2 linked regions of the Thiorhodovibrio frisius genome follow. The protein of the gene in region 2 interacts with the protein of the main gene of each other region in a pairwise test. Links are inferred from orthologs where the notes say so. Each region holds a gene or a part of one and is shown on either strand. Other genes may lie near its edges.

Region 1 (6,087 bases), 810 kb from region 2 along the record:
GTGCCTGCAACTCAGGGTCATGATCGTTCGGCGCCAGCACGGCCGCGGCATGATCCGACAATGCCGCTGGTGCGGCAAGCTCAATCAGACCTTTGAGATCGGTACTAAAACCCACCGCTGGGCGGGCGTGGCCAAAAAACTCCCCAATAGCGTCGTAACGCCCGCCGCGCGCGATTTCGAGTCCCCAGCCGGGCGCAAAGGCGGCAAAGACCACCCCGGTTTTGTAGGTGTAACCGCGCAGCTCGCCGAGATCGAAATGCACCGGCACTTGCGGTAACCAGGCATGCAAGGCGCCGGCAATCTGGCGCAGATTCTCGATTGCCCGATGCACGGAGTCCTGCGCCCGCGCCAGCCGCTCACCGGCGCGCTCGAGCGCATCATCGCCGTTCAGCTCGACCAGCGCCAGCAGCATATCCGCCACCGCAGGCTGCACGCCAGCCTCATCAAGCAGCGCATCAAGCTCAGTACTGGCCTTGCGCTGTAGGATACCAAAGAGCGCCATTTCCTGCTCCCGCGTCAGCCCCGCTTGTTCGGCAAGGCCACGAAAGATGCCCACATGCCCGAGATCGAGATAGGCGGAGCTGATCCCGGCGGTCTCGAGGGTGGTCAGAAGCAGCCTGAGAATTTCGACATCGCTCTCAGCTCCGGCATGGCCGTAAATGTCAGCACCGATTTGCATCGGGCTGCGGGTACCGGCAAAGCCGTCCGAGCGGGTGTGCAGCACAGTGCCGAGATAGCACAGCCGTGTCGGTTCCTCGCGCCGCAACTGATGCGCATCGATGCGCGCCACCTGCGGGGTCATGTCGGCACGAATGCCGAGCAGACGCCCGCTGAGTTGATCGGTCAGCTTGAAGGTCTGGAGATCGAGATCGCGCCCGGTGCCGGTCAGCAGGCTCTCGAGATAATCGATAAAGGGCGGAATCACCAGATCATAGCCCCAGGTATCGAACAGATCGAGCAGGCAGCGGCGCAGACGCTCCATGTCGCGCGCCTGTTGGGGCAGAATTTCCTCAATGCCGGCCGGGAGCAGCCAGCGGTCCTGATGTATTGTCATGGCCTGGTTGCCGGGGTCAGGGTGCGGTGACGAAACAGCGAGAGCTGTGCGGGCGACAGCGGCCCGAGGGTGCGGAATTGGAGATCATGGGGCAAGTTGTCAGCTAACGAACGAAGTAGAGCAGCGTGACACCACCGGCCATGCTGAGCAGGCCCGCAATACGCAGACTGCGATCCGTCTGGCGCGCCACGTCTTCCATCATCTGGCGCATAGCCCTGGGCGCCACGAAGGGCATGATCCCCTCGATGACGAACACCAAAGCCAGCGCCGCCAGGAAATCATGCCACATCGCAAACCAAGCCCAGACCCGGCGTCAGCCAATACCGGCACGCGCGCATCTAGCGCACGCGCAGACGGCTGTCCGCGCCAGTGCCAGCCCCGTCCGGGGAGACGGCCGCGCCCTGCTGATTGTTGAAGTAACGGAAAAACTCCGAGTCTGGCGCCAACACCATGGTCGTGTCCTTGCCCAAGAAAGATTTCCGGTAGGCATCCAGGCTGCGGTAGAAGGCATAGAACTCGCGGTCCTGCTCAAAGGCATCCGCGTAGACCTGCGCCGCCTTGGCATCTCCCAGACCTCGGGTTTCTTCTGACTCCTTATAGGCATCGGCAAGAGTGACCGTGCGCTGGCGGTCGGCATCGGCGCGGATGCGCTCAGCGGCCTCGTGACCCTTGGCGCGCAGATCGCTCGCCACCCGCTCACGCTCGGCGCGCATGCGGTTGTAGACGGACTCGCTGACCTCGGGTGGCAGGTCGATCTTCTTCACCCGCACATCAACCACCTCGACGCCCAACTCTGTGGCCTGGGTGTCGAGTTTACTGGTCAGCACCTGCATCAGTTCCAGGCGGTCTTCCGAGACCACCTCCTGAATGGTGCGTCGGCCAAACTCGTCACGCAGGCTGGTGTTAATGCGCTCGGCCAGCAGGCGCGCGGCGCGGGCGCTGTCGCCGCCGGTGGAGCGGAAAAACTGCGCCGCATTATTGATGCGCCATTTGGCGTAAGAATCGACGATCACGTCTTTCTTCTCGATGGTGAGGAAGCGCTCAGGCTGGGAGTCAAGCGTGCGGATGCGCGCGTCGAATTTGATCACCTTGTTCAGCACCGGCACCTTCCAGTGCAGACCCGGCTGATATTCCGACCCGACGATTTCACCCAGGCGGAGTTTGATCGCGATCTCCCACTGATACACGATAAAGGCCGAAGCGGCGACCGCCCCGACAAGCACCAGGACGGCGACGCCCGAGAGGAGTTTCATGCGGTCCGTCATCAGCGGGTCCTCCGTTCGCGATTCACATTGCGCATCGGCCGTTGGGCCGTCGAGCTGCTCGTGTCGCTACTCGAGGCGCTCGACAAGTCGCCGGTTGAGGTCTTGCCACCACCTGCGCCCGTGTTTTTCATCAGTTGATCCAGCGGCAGATACATCAGGCTATTGCTGTCGGGAACATCAATCAGCACCTTCTGGCTGTCGCCGATGACATCCTCCATTGCAGCCAGATACAGACGCTCACGCATCACCTCAGGTGCCTTGCGATATTCCGTCAGCACCGCCAGGAAGCGCGAACTCTCACCCTCGGCCTCGGCAATGACTTGATCGCGATAAGCCTTGGCATCAGCGATCACCCGGGCCGCTTCACCGCGTGCCTGCGGCAGAATCTGATTGGAGTAAGCCTCGGCCTGGTTCTCGGAGCGCTCCTTGTCCTCGCGCGCCTTAATGGCGTCATCGAAAGCCTCTTTGACCTGCTCCGGTGGCTTGGCTGGCTGCATGTTGATAGAGGTGACCAGGAGCCCGGTCTTGTACTCTTTGATCAGGGCCTGGACGCGCTCGCGGATGGTCGCCGCCACGGCGCTGCGGCCCTCAGTCAGGATGAAGTCGAGCTTGCTGCCACCGATGGTCTTGCGCACCACGGTCTCGGTCACATCACGCAGGGTTTTCTCGGGATTCTGATCCTGGAACAGGTAATTGGACGCATCCTCGATGCGCGACTGCACAGTCAGCTCGACATCGACGATGTTTTCGTCCTGGGTCAGCATCAGGGCTTTATGGCTGAAGGACGAAATCTCGTCAACATTGACAATTTCGACCTGCTCAACCGGCCAGGGCCAGTGCCAGTGCGGGCCAGGCTGGGTGGTTCTTTCATAGACACCAAAGCGCAGCACCACGCCGCGCTCGGCCGGGTCGACGATGTAAATGCCGGTGGCGAGCCAGAGCACCAGAAGCACACCGATGACGATGCCGACGGCCCATGCCCCAAGCGGCCCGACAGGTGAACCACCACCGGAGCCCCCACCAGCACCAGAACCGCCCGAATCGCCACCGAACAGGCCTTTCATTTTGTCCTGCAAATTGCGCACGATCTCATCAAGATCGGGCGGTCCACCCTGGTTTCCCTGCTGGGACCCCCAAGGGTCTTTGCCTCCGCCTCCCGGCTCATTCCAGGCCATAGTGTCTCCGTCTGGGCTAATAATTAGAAGGTGCTGATGCATGCTGCGCCACGACCATCAAACGGGCATTTTAGGTATTCCAGGCCCCGGCGACAATGCGCGGCCTCACCATACAGGAAATTCTGCCGCCTAGCGCTTTCGCTTACCCGCTTCGCGGCGGGCAGCCCCTTGCCTGACTCGGCGCATAAAGTCACCTCTGCAAACTGACAGCCGGCATATTTGTTCGCGGACAACAACCTTATTGGCAAGCGGCCTCAAGTGTTGTCCCGGCCGCAGGCGCCCGCGCATCCAGAAGCCGACCATGACGCTTCAACTCTCTGCGCAGGCGTTCGCGGTCGATCATCACCGCCATGGTCCAGCCGCCATCCGCCCTGGCTTCTTCAGCGAGAATTTGCCCGTGGCGATAGAGCCAGGCGCGCAGGGCGCCTTCTGAAGGATTAAGCTCGAGCTGACAGTTTTCAACCTGGCCGCGAAAACGCTCGGCCAGTGCGTCAATGAGAAGCTCCACGCCATCACCCGTGCGCGCAGACAGCCACACCGTCGTCACCTGCCCCGCCGCGTCGCGATCCACTCGCGGCCCCTGGTCCGCGAGCTGGTCGATTTTGTTCATCACCCGCAGGCGCGCAATGCCCTCGGTGCCGATCTCCATCAGCACCTGTTCGACATCCCGCTCGCAACGCTCACGCTCATTGCCAGCGGCGTCGATGACATGCAGCAGCAATGCCGCCGAGCGCGTTTCCTGCAAGGTCGCGCGGAAGGCCGCGACCAGCTCGTGCGGCAACTGGCTAATGAATCCGACCGTATCCGCCACCACCACGGCCGGTGCATTAGGCAGCTCCAGGCGACGCAGCGTTGGGTCCAGAGTCGCGAACAGCTGATCGGCCTGAAACACCCCGGCCGCAGTCAGGCGATTGAACAGGGTGGACTTGCCGGCATTGGTGTAGCCCACCAGAGACACTGTGGCGATCTCGGCGCGATCCCGCGCCTGGCGCCCCTGGGCGCGCTGGGTCTCAATGCGCTCGAGGCGCTTGTTCAAGGCAACAATGCGCTGGCCGAGCAGGCGCCGGTCGGTCTCGAGCTGGGTTTCACCCGGCCCGCGCAGGCCGATACCACCCTTCTGGCGCTCGAGATGGGTCCAGCCGCGCACCAGGCGAGTCGACAGATGCCGCAGTTGCGCCAGTTCCACCTGGAGTTTGCCCTCGAACGAGCGCGCGCGCCGAGCGAAAATATCCAAAATCAACCCGTTGCGATCCACCACACGGCAGGATAATCGGCGCTCCAGGTTACGTTCCTGCGCCGGACTCAGGGCATGATCAAAAATCACAAGCTCCGCGTCAGTCGCGGCCACCTGCTCGGCCAGCTCAGCCGCCTTGCCCTGTCCAACGAAAAAGCGCGGGTCGGGGGCATCACGCGTGCCAGTGACCAAGCCCACCTCAAGCGCCCCGGCCGCCTCGACAAGGAGGCGGAATTCGGTCGTCTCCTCGGCGTCGAGCTTTCTGCCGATGGCAAGCTGCACCAAAAGCGCGCGCTCGCCCGCGTCCGGTCGCTCAAACATCGCGACCACATCGCAGCTGTTGCCTCATTCCGCTTCGGACTCGTCCGGCTCGGCGTCATCATCTGGATAGGACCATTTGACGTTGCGCGAGGGCACCACGGTGGAAATTGCGTGTTTGTAGATCATCTGGCTGACGTTATTTTTGAGCAAGACCACGAACTGATCGAAGGATTCGATCTGCCCCTGGAGCTTGATGCCATTGACCAGAAAAATCGAAACCGCCACGCGCTCTTTGCGCAGTGCGTTCAAAAATGGGTCCTGAAGACTGTGCCCCTTCGACATACTGAAATACTCTATTGTTGTTTGGGTCCGCTTTCGTCAGCAATGTCCGCTGCACCTATGAAAAACGGATTTCGCTGATACGTTATCACAGAGCCACCGGTGCCTGATCAACTCCATGGCTTGCGATCTCTGGCTTGAGTCTTGAAAAACGCCGGCTTTTCATTCTTCGGGATGGCTGGGACCATAGGTGCTCAGCAAAATATGCGCCATACTAAGATCATGCTTCGGTCTTCTATCCGCCGACTAGCCTAAAAAGTTCGCTCGCATCAACTCGCGCCAATGCCAGCGCAGGCCAGCCTTTCCAGTGCCTGATCGAGCAAAGGCGCACCCTCGGGCAACCACAGGCAGTCGCTTTCCGAGCGCAGCCAGGTCAGCTGTCGCTTGGCAAGTTGCCGCGTTGCCGTGATGGCGAGTTCGCGCATGCGCGCGAAATCATAGTCGCCATCAAGATAGTGCCACATTTGCCGATAGCCAACGGCACGCATTGACGGCAAAGTGGGATGCAAGTCACCACGCACGCGCAAAGACTCCACCTCGGCCTCAAACCCCGCTGCCAGCATGGCGTCGAAACGCGCGGCAATGCGCTCACGCAAGGCATGGCGTTCGCGCTCGCCTGATCCGGCCTGAAGTGGTCCGGCCTGAAATGATCGGGCCTGCCCCACTGCCAGCCCGGGCGCTTGAGCAAGTTTCACAACCCGATAAGGCAACTCTTGAGCAGCAGCTTCCGCCCAATGGTCTCCCAGCGCGCGCCCGGTG
Region 2 (17,238 bases):
CACTGGCCGCCAGGATAAAGGCAAAACGCGATGACCACATGCCATGGATGCTGGTTGAAGTTGCCATGGTTGTCTGCTCCGCCGAAAATTGTGGTTATACCAATCGCAAACTAATGGTTTTCGGTTTTAGGTCGGGTAACGGCCCAGAACGAGCCCAAATTCCAAAGAGTTTCGGTATATCCGTTCAGTGGGTCGACCTTCGCCCGGCTTAGCTTAGGCACCCACTTGTTCGCGCACGCTGTCGGCCAGCTCGGCCGCCATCTGTTCGACCTGATCGCTATCGCGTCCTTCCACCATTACCCGCACCACGGGCTCGGTACCGGATGGGCGCAACAGCACCCGTCCTTGTTCGCCCAGGCGCTCCTCCACTGCACGCACCGCACGCTGCACACCAGGCAGCGCCATGACATCCACCCGGCGCTCCAGGCGCAGATTGATCAACACCTGCGGATACTGTGCCACCGCGCTCGCGGCCTCAGCCAGGCTTTGCTCCGAGACTGCGAGCGCGGCCAACACCTGCAAGGCCGCAATAATGCCATCGCCGGTCGAGGTGCGGTCCCGACAGATAATATGACCCGAGGGCTCCCCGCCAAGAATGCCATCATCGGCCTTGAGCCGCTCCATGATGTAGCGATCACCGACCTTGACGCGGGCGAAGTCGATGCCAAGTCGCTGTAGGGCCTGCTCCAGCGCCAGATTACTCATCAGGGTGCCCACCACGGGGCCTTTCAGACAGCCAGCCTGCTGGCGGGACTTGGCAATCAGGTAAAGCATCAAGTCGCCATCGATCAGCCGCCCGTCGGCATCTACCATCAGCACCCGATCCCCGTCACCATCGAAAGCAATGCCAAGATCGGCTTGCTCGCGCTTGACCGCCTGCTGCAAAATCTCGGGATGCAATGATCCGACCGCACGGTTGATATTGAAGCCATCCGGCTCAACGCCAAGGCTGATAATCTCGCCACCGAGTTCCTCAAACACGAACGGAGCAATATTATAGGTAGCGCCATGGGCGCAATCGATCACAATTCGCAGCCCATTTAACGAGAACCACGAGGGCACCGTACTCTTGCAGAACTCGATGTAGCGCCCGCTTGCATCCTCGACCCGCTTGGCTTTGCCAAGCGCGCTCGCCGGGACCGCCTCGAGCGGGAGTTCGAGTTCGTCCTCGATTGCCAGCTCGGTGTCATCGGGCAGCTTATCCCCAGCGCCGGAGAAAAACTTAATGCCATTGTCCTCATACGGATTGTGGGACGCGGTGATGACAATGCCCGCCAAGGCACGCAGGGTACGGGTCAAATAGGCCACGCCCGGCGTTGGCATCGGTCCAAGCAGCCGGATATCCAACCCCGCCGCCACCAGCCCCGCCTCTAGGGCGGACTCAAACATATAGCCAGAAATTCGCGTGTCCTTGCCGATCAGCACCTTGCGGCCGTTGCCATGGCGTGCTAAAACGCGTCCGGCAGCCCAGCCCAGTTTGAGCACAAAATCCGGGCTGACGCTGGGGTCGCCTACGCGACCGCGAATACCATCGGTTCCGAAATACTTTCGCATGCGTTTGGGTCGAGATTGAAGCCTGTTGGTGAATCTGTAACGGGGGCCCGCAGATCAAAGACAATAACCCGCGATCACGGCTTTCCAGCCAGCCGCACAGCCTGTACCAGCTTGAGCGCTTGCACAGTCGCTGCGACATCATGGGTGCGCACAATGGCGGCCCCGCGCTCCACCGCCATGACGGCTGCCGCGAGCCCCGCTGGCATACGCTCGCCCAGCTCGGCACCGGTCAGGGCGCCCAGCATGGACTTGCGCGACAGCCCAACCAGCACCGGCGCGCCTAGTGCAAGCAAGGAGTTAAGCCCCGCCAAAAGCGCCAAATTATGCTCCAAGCGCTTGCCGAAACCAAATCCGGGGTCGATCAGAAGATTATCCCTCGCCATGCCAGCATCTTCAGCAGCCTTCAGCCGCGCGCGCAAAAATCCCGCCACCTCGGCCACCACATCGTCGTAATCCGGGTTCTGCTGCATGGTCGCGGGGTCGCCGCGCATGTGCATCAGCACGACAGGGACTTGCAACTCGACGGCCGTGGCCATGGCACCAGGCTCGCGCAGGGCGCGAATGTCGTTAATGATGCCGGCACCAGCACCGACGGCCTCGCGCATCACAACAGGATCGGAGGTGTCGATAGAAATCACCGCGCCCAGGGTGGGCGCGATGCGTTCAATTACCGGGATGACGCGATCAAGCTGCTCGGCCGCGGCGACAACGGCAGCGCCGGGCCGGGTTGACTCGCCGCCGATATCGATGATTTTCGCCCCGGCCTCGGTCATAGCCTGCGCGTGCGCGCAGGCGGCATCTATCTGGGCGTAGCGCCCGCCATCAGAGAAGGAATCGGGCGTGACATTGAGCACGCCCATGACAGAGGGCTGAGTGAGATCGAGCGTCAATGCTCGCCTGCGGGACCGCCGATTGGACCAATGCCGCTGACGGGCTTACCATCCTCGTCCGAAGTCACCGGAGCATCGGCACTGCCGCCGGGTGGATGCTGCGCATCTTCCTTGTCCCAATCCTTGGGCGGGCGCGGCGGACGGCCTTCCATGATGTCGTTGATCTGCTCCAGGTCAATGGTCTCGTACTTGATCAGCGCGGCGGCCATGTTGTGGAGCTTCTCCATGTTCTCATTCAGCAGGTTCTTGGCGCGCTCATAGTTGCGATCAATGAAACTGCGCACTTCTTCGTCGATCACGTGCGAGGTCTCATCGGACACCGACTTGTGCTGAGTGACCGAGTGGCCGAGAAAAACTTCCTGCTCGTCCTCACCGTAGGCCAGCGGGCCGAGCCTGTCCGACAGGCCCCAGCGGGTGACCATGTTGCGCGCCAGCTCAGTGGCACGCTGGATGTCGTTTGATGCGCCCGTGGTGACCATCTCCGGTCCGAAGATCAGTTCCTCGGCAATGCGCCCGCCGAACAGACTGGAGATTTGACTCTCAAGCCGCTGCTTGCTGTAGCTAAAGCGGTCATCCTCGGGCAAAAACAGCGTCACGCCCAGCGCCCGTCCGCGCGGAATGATGCTGACTTTGTGCACCGGATCATGCTGGGGCACCAAGCGCCCGACGATGGCGTGGCCAGACTCATGATAAGCAGTGAGCTTCTTCTCATCATCAGACATCACCATGGAGCGCCGCTCGGCGCCCATCATGATCTTGTCCTTCGCCTTTTCAAGGTCCTGCATATCCACCAAGCGCTTGTTGGAGCGGGCGGCAAAAAGCGCTGCCTCATTGACCAGATTGGCCAGATCGGCACCCGAGAAACCGGGCGTGCCGCGCGCGAGGATGGACGCCTTCACATCCTCGGCGGTCGGCACCTTGCGCATGTGGACCTTCAGAATCTGCTCGCGTCCGCGCACATCGGGCAGGGGCACGACCACCTGACGGTCAAAGCGACCGGGCCGCAGCAGCGCCGGGTCGAGCACATCGGGTCTGTTGGTAGCGGCAATGACAATGACGCCTTCGGTCCCCTCAAAGCCGTCCATCTCCACCAGCAGTTGGTTCAGCGTCTGCTCGCGCTCGTCATGGCCGCCGCCAAGGCCGGCACCGCGATGACGACCGACGGCGTCGATCTCATCGATAAAAATAATGCAGGGCGCGTGCTTTTTGGCCTGTTCGAACATATCGCGCACGCGCGAGGCACCGACGCCGACGAACATCTCGACAAAGTCCGAACCTGAGATGGTGAAGAAAGGGACCTTGGCCTCACCGGCAATCGCGCGCGCAAGCAGCGTTTTACCGGTGCCAGGCGGGCCGACCATGAGCACGCCTTTGGGAATCTTGCCACCGAGTTTCTGGAACTTGGATGGGTCTTTGAGGAAATCGACCACCTCGACGACTTCGTCTTTGGCTTCCTCGGCTCCGGCCACATCAGCAAAAGTGACCTTAACCTGGTCCTCGCTCAACATGCGCGCCTTGCTCTTGCCAAAGGACATGGCACCGCGCCCGCCGGCGCCGCCCTGCATCTGGCGCATGAAGAAAATCCACAGGCCGATCAGTATAAACAGCGGGAACCAGTTGATCAGTATCTGCATCAACAGCGACTGCTTCTCGGGTGGCGCGGCTTTGATCTCAACATTGTTGTTAAGCAGGTCGCCCACCAAACCATCGTCGCCCGGGCTGTAGGTGGTGAACTTGTGGCCATCGACACCCACACCTTCAATGGTGCGCCCCGTCACCACCACCTCCTTGACCTGACCCTGCTGCACCTGCTCGAGAAAATCCGAGTAGGCCATGGTCCGCGGCGTGCTTGGAGCCGTTGTGAAATTATTAAAGACGGACATCAGCACAATCGCGATGACCACCCACAGAAGCAGATTCTTTGCCATATCACTCACAGACACAGTCTCTCCAAAATTTGTCCAGCATTGCCGGACACCTTGTCGATCAGCCCGACCCGTCGTCGATCAGCCCGACCCGTCGTCGATCAGCCCGACCCGTCAGCCCGCTATCCAGAGCTTCACACCTCATCGCCGAGGCTTCACACCTCATCGATGATATCAGCTGCCGGAGAATTCGCTTGATGACCCTTAGGGAATCAACCCCGAACCGGCGATCGGCATGCTGAGCGAAAACCCGTGGCAACCAGATAGGTTTCACGGCTGTTGGCCCGCGAGGCGTCTGGCTTGCGCGTGACGACCCGCTCGAAACAGCGTCGCAATTCGCGCACCAGTTGGTCAAACCCTTCGCCATGAAACGCCTTGATCACCAGATGACCGCCAGATTGCAGCACTCTGGTTGCCAAGTCCAGTGCCAACTCGCAAAGATGCACTGAGCGCGGTTGATCCACCGCCCGCATTCCCGAGATATTTGGGGCCATGTCGGAAAGCACAAGGTCAACAAATTCTCCATTCAGAGCCGCATGGATCCGTTCCAGGGGCTCATCCTCGGTGAAATCCCCCTGAATAAAAACCACGCCCGGCACAGGGTCCATCGGCAACAGGTCAAGTGCAATCACCTGCCCACGACTCCCAACACCAGCCGCCAGAACCTGTGACCAGCCGCCTGGGGCAGCGCCCAGGTCAAGCACCCGCATTCCCGGGCGCAGCAGCCGGTCTTTCGCGTCGATTTCCAGGAACTTATAGGCAGCCCGCGAGCGATAACCCTCGGATTGCGCCTGCTTGACATAGGGGTCACGACGCTGGCGCTCAAGCCAGCGCTGGCTGCTTTTGCTTCGCACCGCCATTGTGCTTGAACCGACCCTCCAAGAAAGCGGTGATTGATCCCTCAACCACGCCGGGCGGCGCAAGCTAAGGAAAAACCCTGACCCGTCATCGCGCTAAACGTCAAAGACCCAGCGAAAACGGAAAATCTCGAGCAGCCCGCCCGTGATGGCGCCGGCGACAGCGCCCGCCATTAGCGTACCCGGCAACCGGTCCGGCAAGGCCATCAGCGCCATGGCCATTGGGCTCGACACATCGCCCGCGATCGACTTTGACACAATCCAAACGCTCGCGGCGGTGAGCATGGAAACCACACCGATCACCAATGCCTCTTTCCAGCGATTGTCTACTGCGTCAATCCGGGCCAGTAGGCGAACCCAGGGCTGAATGGTCACGACATAGAGAACACCATTGACCGAGACCAAAAATGCCACGGTGACAATCTCGAACCGCACCAAAGGAACATAGGGTGCCGCCAACGCCAGCAAAGCGCCGCACAAGGCCCCCGAGACGATGCCTGTCACCGCCTTTGCCACCACATGAGAAGTACAAATACTGGGAAAACTCACAAACAAACCGCCAACAACGCCGGCCACCAGTCCAGCCAGCGCCGGCTGCCAAAGTTCCGTGGCAGCGCCAGGAATCAGCAATATTATCGACCCGGTCGACACCCCGACTAGGCTCGCGGCAATGGCCACCTGGCGCGCACCGTAGAGCATGGCACCCGCGCCACCCGCAAGGGCCGCAGCAGGCACCAAGGCCCAGGGGCCAAGATTCGTCAGGAGAAAAAGGTCTTGGAGTGCCACGAACAGCGGCGCGTAAATGACGCCGATGATGGCCCAAATCAGCGCACGAAGCAGCAGGTGGCGCTTCTCCGGTGCACCTGCGGCATAGGTTGCGGTTGTCATTTTGGAGCCTGTCACGGAAAGAAAAACGGATGACACAGATCAGACGCATGCCGCGAGCACGGCATTGCATCACGCACAGGCCGCTGCGATCTGCGTGCCCAGTCAAACGGGAAACAAACTAGCAGAGGCCAGATGTCCGCAGCTGGCAGTTCAAAAAGCGGGTTGGGAACTCGCAGTTAGGCGAATAAGGGCTTGAAGGCAAACCAAACGCCAGAAACGGCATTTTCCGGCACGCATAGACGCGGGCGGTATCGGTAGAGGATGCCGCCCGCGCTTCTCAGCCAAAGATCCGCGAGACGGATCAGGAAGCGGCCGGCCTAGGAGAATACGAGGAGCACCAGCCATTCCGGTTCACGGAGAACCCAGTGAACAAGGTGCAGGGAATGTATGCATCAGCACTTTCCGGCATCTGGAACATGCAATTGGCGCAGTGATCCGCGTCCGTCTTGCGCTCCGTCGCTGCGGTGGCATCCTCAACGTACTTCAGCTGGGCCGCCATTTGATTGGTGGCCGGATCAAGATGCGGCAATTCCTCGGCCTGCGCGGCCGCCATGCCGACGAGGTTCATCAACGGAACGGTCGCGAGACCACCGAGAACCACCTTGACAGCATCACGACGGCTTTGATTCATTGGCTTATCGGACATTTGTCATCTCCTAAACTAGCTGTAGACTTGAAGTCGCGCCGGTGCGCGACAAAATTTCATGGGCCGTTGGGGCAACCAGGCCCCAGGGCTTGCCTTAAGACGGAAAAGCGGCCCATGCCGCCTATTCCGACCCGGCATTTTGCATCAAAGTTCACCAAAAGGCGAATTTCCATTTTTTGCACCCCAATCTACCATCAGCGGCCCGGTCACGAAGTTACCCGCGCCGAGCAGATGCTTCTGCCAGTAGGCTCGATTCTAACGAGGCAGAACAGGATCAGGTATACCGACCAACGCTCGCCAGTTCAGCCATCACTTGAATCGCCAATCGACTGACGGCATTTCTGCCCTATCCATCGCGGCTTCGGAGCTTCATCCATGAATATTTCCATCATCGGCGGTACTGGCTTTGTCGGCCAGGCGGTTGTTGATCGACTACTGGCGGACGGCCATCATCTGAGGCTGCTGGTGCGCCCGGGCAGCGGCGCGAAGGCGCCCGAACACCCCCAATGCACCCGGATTGAAGGCCGGCTTGAAGACCCCGACAGCCTGCGCAGCTGCATCGCGGGGAGCGATGCAGTGATCTATCTGGTTGGCCTGCTGCGCGAGAACGCAGCTGCGGGCATCACCTTCGAACTGCTACAGTTCCAGGGAGTCGAGCGCAGCATCGCCGCCGCAAAAGCGGCAGGCGTCGCGCGTTTCCTGCTGATGAGCGCCAATGGGATTGATGCTGGCGAGACACCTTATCAACGCACCAAGCTCCAAGCCGAGGCTGCGCTCAAAGACTCCGGGCTCGAGTGGAGCATTTTCCGCCCCTCGGTGATCTTCGGCGAACCCAATGGGCGCATGGAGTTCTGCAGCCAGCTCAAGGCCGAACTGATCGACGGCCCGGTTCCGGCGCCGCTATTTTACCAGGGCCTGCTGCCGCTCAAGGCCGGGCAGTTCAAGCTCGGGCCGGTTTGGGTAGAGGATGTGGCCGCAGCCTTCGCCACCGCGCTCACAGGCGCTGACACCATCGGGCAGACCTATGCGCTCTGCGGCCCGAGCGAGGTGAGTTGGAAGGAGATACTGACCACCATCGCTGCGGCAAGCGGCAAGAAGAAGACCATGCTGCCGGCACCGGTCATGCTAATTGCCCCGATAGCCGCCGTGATGGAGCGCTTTCAGTGGTTTCCTGTGACCCGCGATCAGCTCAAAATGCTGGTCGTCGGTAACTGCTGCACTGAGGACGGCTTCAGCCGGCTTGGCATCAGGCCCGCGCCCTTCAATACCGCTGCGCTAAAGTATCTCGGCTAGCAGTATCTCGGCTAGCAGTATCTTGGCTAGCCATCAGTTGCCCGAACGCGGCTTGAGCTGCTCCGGGCGCACCCGGGGTGTAAAATACACATCGGCGTCATCGAGGTCGACATCCTCGCCGGCGCCATTCACCAGCGGCTGCTCATAGTCTTTCCACCCGCTCAGGCCGGTCTGTAGCGAGACCACATTGGTGTAACCCAGCACTTGCATCGAGTGGGCCGCCAGCACGCTGCGATTTCCAGAGCGGCACACCACCACGATTTCCCGATCACGCGCCTGCACCAACTCGGGCACCGTCTCCTCATAGTCCCATTCGCAGGCCGACTCCAGAATGCCGCGCGGCACATGGATGGAGCCGACAATGTGCATGGCGTCGAATTCATCCGGCTCGCGCACGTCGAGAATCAGCATCTGCGGATTTTCCTGCAATCGTTCTTCGAGATCCCAGGGCATGATCTCGCGCACGTCGGTCAGACAGTGCTGAATGAGTTCAATAAATTTTTTCATCGTCCAAATAGGTGTTCATTAATGATTGCTTCAGCTATGACTGCGGGAAAGACCGGCAATTGCATCAGCACCCGGCTTTGACGAGGTCTCTGCACACAGGCCACGTTCCACCGCGATCACCGCCGCCTCGACCCGCGAGCGCACCTCGAGCTTGCGCAGAATGGCTTTAACATGCAGCTTCACGGTGCCGTCGCTGATGCCAAGTTCGCGCGCGATGGCTTTGTTGCTGAGCCCGGCCGCAAGCTGGCAGAGAATTTCCATCTCGCGTGGGGTCAGATCGGAAAAGCGCGGTTCTTTCACCGGCGTGGTGTTCTCATCGCGCACCGCGCGCGCCAGCACGCCGGTTAATTCTTTCGCCACCACAGTTTCGCCGGCAAGGATATCGCGCAATGCGGCGACCAACTCGTCCGGTTCCATGTCCTTTAGCAGATAGCCGTTGGCTCCCGCTTGAAGAGAGCCGATCAGGTCGCGCTCATCGGTACTGGTGGTCAGCATGGCCACGCGCCGTTCAATGCCCTCGGCGCGCATGCGCTTAAGCACATCGATCCCGCCCATCACCGGCATGCGCAGATCGAGCAGCACCACGTCCGGACCGCAATCGCGCGCCAGGCGCAGGCCGACTTCCCAGTCGCCGACTGCGTCTATGACCTCAATGCCACGGCGCTCAAGCAACTCCAGCAGGCCGACGCGAAAGAGCGCATGGTCATCGATCAGCAGCACCCGCATCAGGCAGCCCGCCGCGCCGGGGCGCTATGATTTTCAGTACCGACTTTACCCGCACCGAAGCGCAGTTCCACCCGGGTACCCTCCCCCGGCTCGGTCTCGATGCTCAGATCGGCACCGATGCGCCGGGCGCGTTCTTCAAGAATGGACAGCCCGATATGTTCGCCCGGCGCGCCCTGATGCTCCGGCTGCGCAAAACCTACGCCATCGTCCTCCACCAGCAGCGCGGCGCGGCCATCTGACTCCTGCATCAGCAGCAGCCGAACCGTCTGCGCATCGGCGTGCTTACGCACGTTATTGAGGGCCTCCTGTGCGATGCGCAGAATATGTAATTCCTCGGCCGCAGAGAGTTCGAGGTGACGGCAACTCGCCTGGAAGAAGGTCGGGATATTGGTCTCCTGGCGAAAACGCTGGGCCAGATGTTCCAGTGCCGGCAGCAGACCACGACGATCCAGTGGCGCACGAAAGCTGCCGAGGAGTTCACGCAATTCGCCATGAGCCTCGTCGATGCCATTGCGCAGGCGGTTGAGATCGACTCGCGCATCGCTTGGCAATTCGGTATCGACCAAAGCATCCTGGAGCATGCGCACCTTTAGCCGCAAGCTGGCCAGCGTCTGCGCCAGGGAATCGTGCAGCTCGTGCGCCAGGGTGCTGCGTTCCTCGACAATCGACAGCCGCCGCGCTTCCTCATCCGAGCGATGCTTGGCGATAGCCACGCCGATGTGCTGACCGATGGTCCGCAGCAATTCCAGAATATCCTCACGTACGGACACGCCCGGACGATCGACAAAAATGCTGTAGGCACCAAAGAGTTCATCGTGATGCTTGAGCGGCACTGTCACCACTTCAATCTCATCGCTGCCGAACATTCGCCGACCATAAATGCGCGAGCAATAGCGGGCATCATGGTCACACAGAATCTCGCCGGGGATTAGCACCGTGCCGCACAGGCACAGATCGACAGGGGATTTGTCCGTGCTAGCGATGAGGTCGTTATCCAGACCGATGGAACCGATCAGACGCTGCTGACCATCCGGCATCAACAGCCGCACGGTGGCGGCGCGACCATTGACCATCTCTTTCAGTACGCGCAAAAAGCGCAGCAGCATTTCCTCGAGACTGTCAGCCGTAGTGATACCAGCGGCGACATCGTAGAGAATTTTGAGCGAGGCGGTTTTCTGCGCAAGCCTTGTGGTTTGGCGTGCGACGCGCGCGTCCATGTCTTCGTACAAGTCGGTCAGCTCGGCATTCAGACTGCCGATATCACGCGCCATTTTCCCCAGCACCCCGGCGTAGCGCAGGGATTCACTCGCCCCAGGTTCGCCCTGGCACACGCGCGCGACTGATTCCTCCAGATGCGCGAGCGGGCGCAGCAACTGCGCATACAACCGCTGCCCCACCACAAGCGCGGCAAGCAGCGCCACGCCAAGTGCGGCCAGCGCCACAAACAGCCAGACACCGGCTGCGGGCGGGAAACGAAGCCAATGCAGGATTAGCGCCAAAACAGCAACAAAGAGCACCCCCGGCACTGTCATCAGCGGCCCGAGCAGACGCGCCGAGCGCAGCAGCTCAGGGACCCTGGGGCCGCGAACCGGGATGCTCTCAGAGGGATTCATGCCCGCAAGCGCGCGCTGATCTCCTCCGGCGGCACCGGTCGCCCGAACAGAAAACCCTGCACCTCATGACAGCCTTCTGCTGCAAGGAAGTCTGCCTGTGCGCGGGTTTCCACCCCCTCCGCCAGCACCGCCAGGCCGAGGCTGCGGCCCAGAACAATCACCGCGCGCACAATGGCGTCGTCATTGGGGTCCTGCGTGAGTTGCTCGACAAAGCTGCGATCGATCTTCAGCCGGTGGATGGGCAGACGCTTGAGATAGCGCAACGAGGAGTACCCAGAGCCAAAGTCGTCGATAGCCAGATACACACCCATCTCACGCAGCGCTTCGAGATTTGCCCGCACTTGATCGATGTTGCGCATCAGCATGGACTCGGTCACTTCGAGCTCGATGCGGTTGGCGCTGACACCAGTGCGCTCGAGCACCCCGCGGACCTGGGCCACCAGCTCAGGACTCTCCATCTGCGGCATCGCCAGATTGATGGCAAGGCGCGGCACCTTGATGCCGTCCCGGTCCCATTGCGCGAGTTGGCGCACTCCCTGCTCCAGCACCCAGTCGCCAATCTCGCGAATCAGTCCGGTTTCCTCGGCAATGGGGATGAACACGCCGGGTGAGATCAAACCGAGCTCCGGATGCTGCCAGCGCAGCAGCGCTTCCACCCCGACCAGGGTTTCATCCTCGAGTGCGATCTGCGGCTGGTAGGCGAGCCAGAGTTGATCGCGCGCCAGGGCGCCGCGCAGGGCACTTTCGAGCCGCAGGCGGTCGCTGACCCCCGAGGTCATGGTGGCCTCGAAGAAGCGGTAGGTATTGCGGCCATGCTCCTTGGCCTGGTACATGGCCAGATCGGCGTGGCTCTGTAGCTCGTCGATGTCGTCACCGTCGGCTGGAAACAAACTGATACCGATACTTGCGGTGATGAACAGCTCGCGATCATCAGCACTGAAAGGTTCGGCAAAACAGTTCAAAATACGCGCCGCCAGTCGCCCCGCGACGCTGGGTTCGGCCAGATCCTCGGCCACCACCATGAACTCGTCGCCGCCGACGCGGGCGATCAGACAGCTGTCGCCAATCGCTTTCTGCATCGCCGTCGCGACCTGCTGCAGCAGCTGATCGCCGACCGGATGGCCCAGGGTTTCGTTCACGTTCTTGAACAGATCAAGATCGAGATACAGCAGTGCCAGCAATTTCTTGCTGCGACGCGCGCGCGCCAGGGACTGTTCCAGGCTCGCGCGCAGCAGAGCGCGATTTGGCAGACCTGTCAGAATGTCGTGATGGGCAAGGCGGTAGAGCGCCTCCTCCGAGCGGCGCAGGCTGCTCAGATCACCAAAAACGCCGATGTAGCCGGTCAACTCGCCGGCATCGTTATGCATTGCGCTGATGGTCGACTGCTGCGGATAAACCTCCCCGCTCTTGCGTCGGTTCCAAAACTCACCACGCCAGGAGCCGGTTTCCTCGATCGACGTCCACATGGCCTTATAGAAGGCATCATCATGGCGGCCTGAACGCAGCATCTGTGGCGTCTTGCCCAGCACTTCGTCCTCGCTGTAGCCGGTAATCTCGCTAAATGCCTGATTCACCATCAGGATGCGGGTTTCGGCGTCGGTGAAGACGATCCCTTCGGAAGTCTTTTCAAACACGGTCTGCGTGCGCACTTCGCGTTCGCGCGCGGCCCGCTCGTCGGTCATATCGCGCCAGGCAGCCAAGATCGCCGGCTTTCCCTGTAGCTCGATCCGGCTGAGATTGAGCTCGACCGTGATCGCGCCACCATCCGCTCGCTGATGATCCCAATAGGTATGCGCAGATCCGCTCTCAAGCGCCTGCTCCACCAGCGCCTTGGCCTTGGTGATCGATGTCTCGCCATCCGGTTGGGTCGCGGGCGAAATCTCCCACGGCCTCGTGCCAATGAGCGCGGACTCATCCTGATATCCGAGCATGCGCAGGGCGGCTTGATTGAATTTGATAAAGCGCCCCTCGGCCAACAGGCTCATGCCCTCACTCGCCGACTCGAACAGCGCCCGATACTGAAGCTCATGCTCCCGCAGGGCATTGTCAGCATCGATCCGCTCAGTAATATCCTGTAGCGAGCCGATCAGCTTAAGGATTCCGCCCTTGCCTTCACCATCCCGGTACACCGGATCGCCCGCGATCTTCACCCACAGGGCCTGCCCCCTGGCGGTAGTCAGCCGGACTTCGAGCGCGAACTCCACACCCTCGCGCAACGCGCGCTCAATGGCCTGGTGCACGCTGTCGCGATCGTGCGGATGAAAAAAGCCGATGGCCTGCGCCAGACTGGGTGAGAACGTCTCACTGACTTCATGAATATCCCGGGTCGAATCCGTCCAGATAATCTGGCCAGTTGCCGCATCCAGCTCCCAGCCACCCACCCGCGCCATGCGCCCGGTCGCGCGCAGCAACGCCTCGCCGCGCGCCCGCGCCTCCTCGGCCAGCTTGCGTTCGGTAATGTCCCGATTCACACCGCGACGCCCGAGGTCACGCCCATCCGCACCCGAAACGGGCGTGCACACATGTTCAATCCAGTGCAGCTTGCCATTGCGGTCGAACAGCCGAAGCTCCAGCTTCTGCGGGCCACTGATGGGGATACCGCACTCACGGTTGAAATGTTCTCGCCACAGCTCACGGTCATCCTCGTGAATCAGGCGCTCGATCAAATGTCGGTCTTCAAGGAAATCTTCCGCCGGAAAACCCGTGATCCCTTCACAGGCAGGCGATATATAGAGGAAATCGCCATCGGCCGAGGACCAATATTCCCAGTCCGGGCTAAACTCGGCCAGCACCCGATAGCGCTCCTCGCTATCGCGCAAACTTTGGTAAGCCACGCCGAGATCAGCGCGGTGTTTTTCTTCTTCGGTGCGATCAATCACCGCACACAGGAACCTCCGACGGCTGTCACGCTCGAAACTCAGTCGCGCAACATGCAGATCGCCAACAAAAAAGTGATCGCCGTCGCTGAGAAAGCGCAACGCATGGAGCACAACGGTCTGATCGGTGTCGAGACGGGACCAGGCCTGAATCACCTGGCCGCGGTCTTTTTCATCCACCAGCCGCACAAAAAAGTGCTGATGCAAGTGTGTCGGCTTGAGCGCGAACACCCGGCTGGCTTCCGGGTTAGCGTCCATAATCAACCCTTGCGCATCAACGATCAGCTCGGCGATCGGCAGCGAATTGAAAAAGGTGGTGAAGCGCGCCAGGGCTTCCTCGCGCCCACTTTCGCTGCGGCGCAGCTCTTCGTTCTGGATCAGCAGCTCCGCATGATAAATGCGAAGATTCTCCACAACGGTTTCGAGATTTAACTCGCCCCGGGCAAGCACCTCCTCGGCCAGATCGTAGCGTCCGTCGCGCAGTGCTTGGAGCGCTTGTTCGCGCACATCCTGCGCCTGCGTGACATTGTTATCCTCATCCTTGAGCGGGAACTTTTGATCGAATTGATTCATTCATCGCCTCGGAAGCGAATGCTCCTCAAAAACGCACGGTCGCAATCGTGTTGACACGGCACTCGTGGTTTAACTGATAGACCCTCAGCTTTCGTCACCCTCTGCACCAAGGTTGTCACCATCCTGCAAGGATTGCGTCAGATCGACATGGCTAATAATCAAGCCCCCTGCAGGATGACGAATCGGCGCAACGTGCATCACAAGGCGATGTTCGCGCTCGTCCAGGCAACACGGGTACTCCATCGAAAAGCCGCTCTTTGCTCCTGACAGCACCGCTTCGATGCCCGATCTCGCCGCCAGCGCGACCTGCTCCTTCTTGCTCCCGTCCTTGATCTCATCCGGGTTTGCGTCCGGGCTTGCGTCCGGAGACTCGCACATATCGAGATAATTTACTCCGACACCATGTTGTTGCAGATCCTGATCGCCGGTGTGGTGCGCGAATTTCCGCCACGCATCGTTCACCATGGTGATTTCACCATGCGAATCGAGCACTGCGACACTCTCGGGCAGGGAATTCAGTACCGCCTGCAAATGCTTGATGTCGTGCAGTGTCGTGACATCAATGAAGGTCGCCACCGCGCCGCGCGCATCGCCGCGACGCACCGCATAGGGCAGCACCCGCACTAAATAAACGCGCCCGTTACTCGCAGTAATCTCGCGCTGCAGCATCTCACCGCTTTGAATGGTATTGCGCAACTCTTCGATAAAGTTTGGATAATTGAGCAAATTGCTAAAATCATCGATGTTGCGGCCAAGATCGCCATCGCGAATCTTAAACAGCCCCGTGGCCTCGGGAGTGAAGCGCGTCAGACGCAAATCGGAGTCGACAAAGACTGTGGCAATGGCCGCAGCCTTGGCCATACCGTCGAGATCGGCATTTAGCCGGTTGAGGATTTCGATCTTTTCCTGGTTCTCGGCATTGACGGTGTAGAGTTCCTCGTTGACCGACTGCAGCTCCTCGTTGGAGCTTTGCAGTTCTTCGTTCGAGGCCATGAGTTCTTCATTGGTGGCCTGGAGTTCCTCGTTGGCAGTTTCGAGTTCCTCGATTGTGGCCTGCAAGCTCTCGCGCGTCGCCGCCAGTTCGCGCTCGAGTGTCTCGACTCGATCAGCGGTCTCGTGATTGAGGTCCATGGTTTCCATGCCACCGGGGCTGTGCACGGAAATGCTCTCAGCGGCCATGGGCTCGAAGGATAGCAGCAGATAGGGCTCGCGCTGCTCGATCTCGACCCGCCGCACCACCAGGCGCAAGCGTTCGGACTCGCCATCGGACAGTTTCAGGCTGAGCACATCAGAGCGCAGCGGCTCGGCGCCCCGGGCTGCCTTGTGCAGCAGGGCCTGCGCCACAGGCGCCACCTGCGCCGGCAGCAGCTTGGGCAAATCAAGCGACACCGCCCCTTCACTGAAACGCAGGTAACGACCGACGTCGCCGAATACATGCAACAACTCGTTGTTGGAGTTCAGCAGCAGGGTGTTGGGTGCATAGCTGCGCAGGAGCAACGACTGACCGGCATCAATGGCCACAGCATCCGTCATGCCACGGCCCGGCTTGTTGACCGCACGCGGTTTGCCCGCCATGTTTGAATAGCGCCCCAGGGATGAAGACGACGGATCAAGCGGCAGCGAGACATGCCGCAGGATGCGGTAAATCTTGTGCTTGGAACTAACAGCGGTGAAGTCCGACTGGAGACCGGCCAGGGTCTCGCTCGAGCCCAGGAACATGAAACCACCGGGCGCGAGTGCATATTGCATGCGCCGCAACGCCCGTTCCTGCGCCTCGCTGCGGAAATAAATCAGCAGATTACGGCAGGTGACCAGGTCCATGCGGGTGAACGGCGGGTCTTCCAGCAGATTGTGGCGCGCAAACACAATGCTCTGGCGAATTTCGTTCTTCACCACAAAATGATTGCCGCGTTTGTAGAACCAACGCTCCAGCCGCTCGGGCGAGACCTCGGCAGTAATGGCCTCGGAAAACACTCCCGCACTGCCAACATCGACATTGTGCTGTTCAACATCCGTGGCGAACAACTTGAAGTTTGGCCACCGCTTTAAACGATCGAATGCCTCGGCAAACAAGATGGCAATGGAGTAGGCCTCCTCGCCGGTGGAGGTAGCCGGCACCCAGGCACGGATAGCCTGCGCCTCGCCGCGCTCTTGCACAATGGTGTGAATCGCATTCTGCGCCAGGGTTTCGAAAGACTCCGGATCGCGAAAAAAATTGGTGACCGGAATCAGCAACTCGCGCCGCAGGGCGTTGAGTTCGGTGCGGTCGCCGTCGAGCAGACGAGCGTAGTTTTCCAGATCTGGCACATGACGCACTTGCATGCGTCGCTCGATGCGGCGCATCACGGTGGCCGGCTTGTACTCGCGAAAATTGATCCCGCCCTGGTGATAGAGCAGATGCATGGTCTCTTCGAGCGCATTGTCCTTGTCGTAGCCAACCGTGGCACGATTGCTGCGTATGCTAATGCGCGCAACCTGGCTGATGTGGTCGAGAATGCGCGGACCGAGTTCTTCCGGCGGCAGGATGGCATCGACCAGACCGGTGGCGATGGCACTGCGCGGCATGCCGTCAAACTTGGCTGTTTCAGGCTCCTGGGCCAGCAGAAAACCGCCGGCATCATTAATGGCCACGGCACCTCGGGTACCGTCCGAGCCGGTGCCGGAGAGCACCACACCGATAGCGTATTTGCCGAACTCCCGCCCCAGGGCGGTGAAGAACAGATCAATCGGCAGGGTCAGGCCACGGGGGTTCTTGGGACTCAGGCGCAGCTCGTTGTTGGCGATACTCATCATGCTGGCCGGCGGAATCAGATGCACCCGATCAGTCTCGATCTTCATCCCGTCCTCAACCGTCACCACCGGCATCAGCGTATGACGCGCCAACAGATTG

Evidence for each region.
Region 1: the proteins of ftsH (region 2) and hflC interact in binary tests that used the Escherichia coli proteins (3 or more experiments, as listed by UniProt). The link is inferred for Thiorhodovibrio frisius from one-to-one orthologs.

The regions. Positions count from the first base shown.
Region 1 is NZ_CP121471.1:752,373-758,459, reverse strand. The notes cover bases 357-3,355. They hold hflC (protease modulator HflC), read right to left. Parts: upstream 2,320-3,355; coding sequence 1,393-2,319; downstream 357-1,392. Other genes in these bases: hflK (FtsH protease activity modulator HflK), read right to left, coding at 2,319-3,355; Thiofri_RS03800 (DUF2065 domain-containing protein), read right to left, coding at 1,158-1,343; Thiofri_RS03805 (ATP phosphoribosyltransferase regulatory subunit), read right to left, coding at 357-1,054. In the rest of the region: more of Thiofri_RS03805, read right to left, coding at 1-356; more of hflK, read right to left, coding at 3,356-3,494; ribosome rescue GTPase HflX, read right to left, coding at 3,733-5,049; RNA chaperone Hfq, read right to left, coding at 5,074-5,331; tRNA (adenosine(37)-N6)-dimethylallyltransferase MiaA, read right to left, coding at 5,598-6,087.
Region 2 is NZ_CP121471.1:1,556,736-1,573,973, reverse strand. Bases 1,907-4,803 are described here. They hold ftsH (ATP-dependent zinc metalloprotease FtsH), read right to left. Parts: upstream 4,373-4,803; coding sequence 2,441-4,372; downstream 1,907-2,440. Other genes in these bases: Thiofri_RS07295 (RlmE family RNA methyltransferase), read right to left, coding at 4,582-4,803; folP (dihydropteroate synthase), read right to left, coding at 1,907-2,444. Outside these bases: Thiofri_RS07315 (sodium-dependent transporter), read right to left, coding at 1-67; glmM (phosphoglucosamine mutase), read right to left, coding at 214-1,554; more of folP, read right to left, coding at 1,629-1,906; more of Thiofri_RS07295, read right to left, coding at 4,804-5,229; Thiofri_RS07290 (hypothetical protein), read right to left, coding at 5,323-6,114; Thiofri_RS07285 (high-potential iron-sulfur protein), read right to left, coding at 6,416-6,760; Thiofri_RS07280 (NAD(P)H-binding protein), read left to right, coding at 7,136-8,053; Thiofri_RS07275 (rhodanese-like domain-containing protein), read right to left, coding at 8,087-8,560; Thiofri_RS07270 (response regulator), read right to left, coding at 8,591-9,286; Thiofri_RS07265 (histidine kinase), read right to left, coding at 9,286-10,899; Thiofri_RS07260 (PAS domain S-box protein), read right to left, coding at 10,896-14,348; Thiofri_RS07255 (chemotaxis protein CheB), read right to left, coding at 14,433-17,238. UniProt on the Escherichia coli protein: Acts as a processive, ATP-dependent zinc metallopeptidase for both cytoplasmic and membrane proteins. Plays a role in the quality control of integral membrane proteins.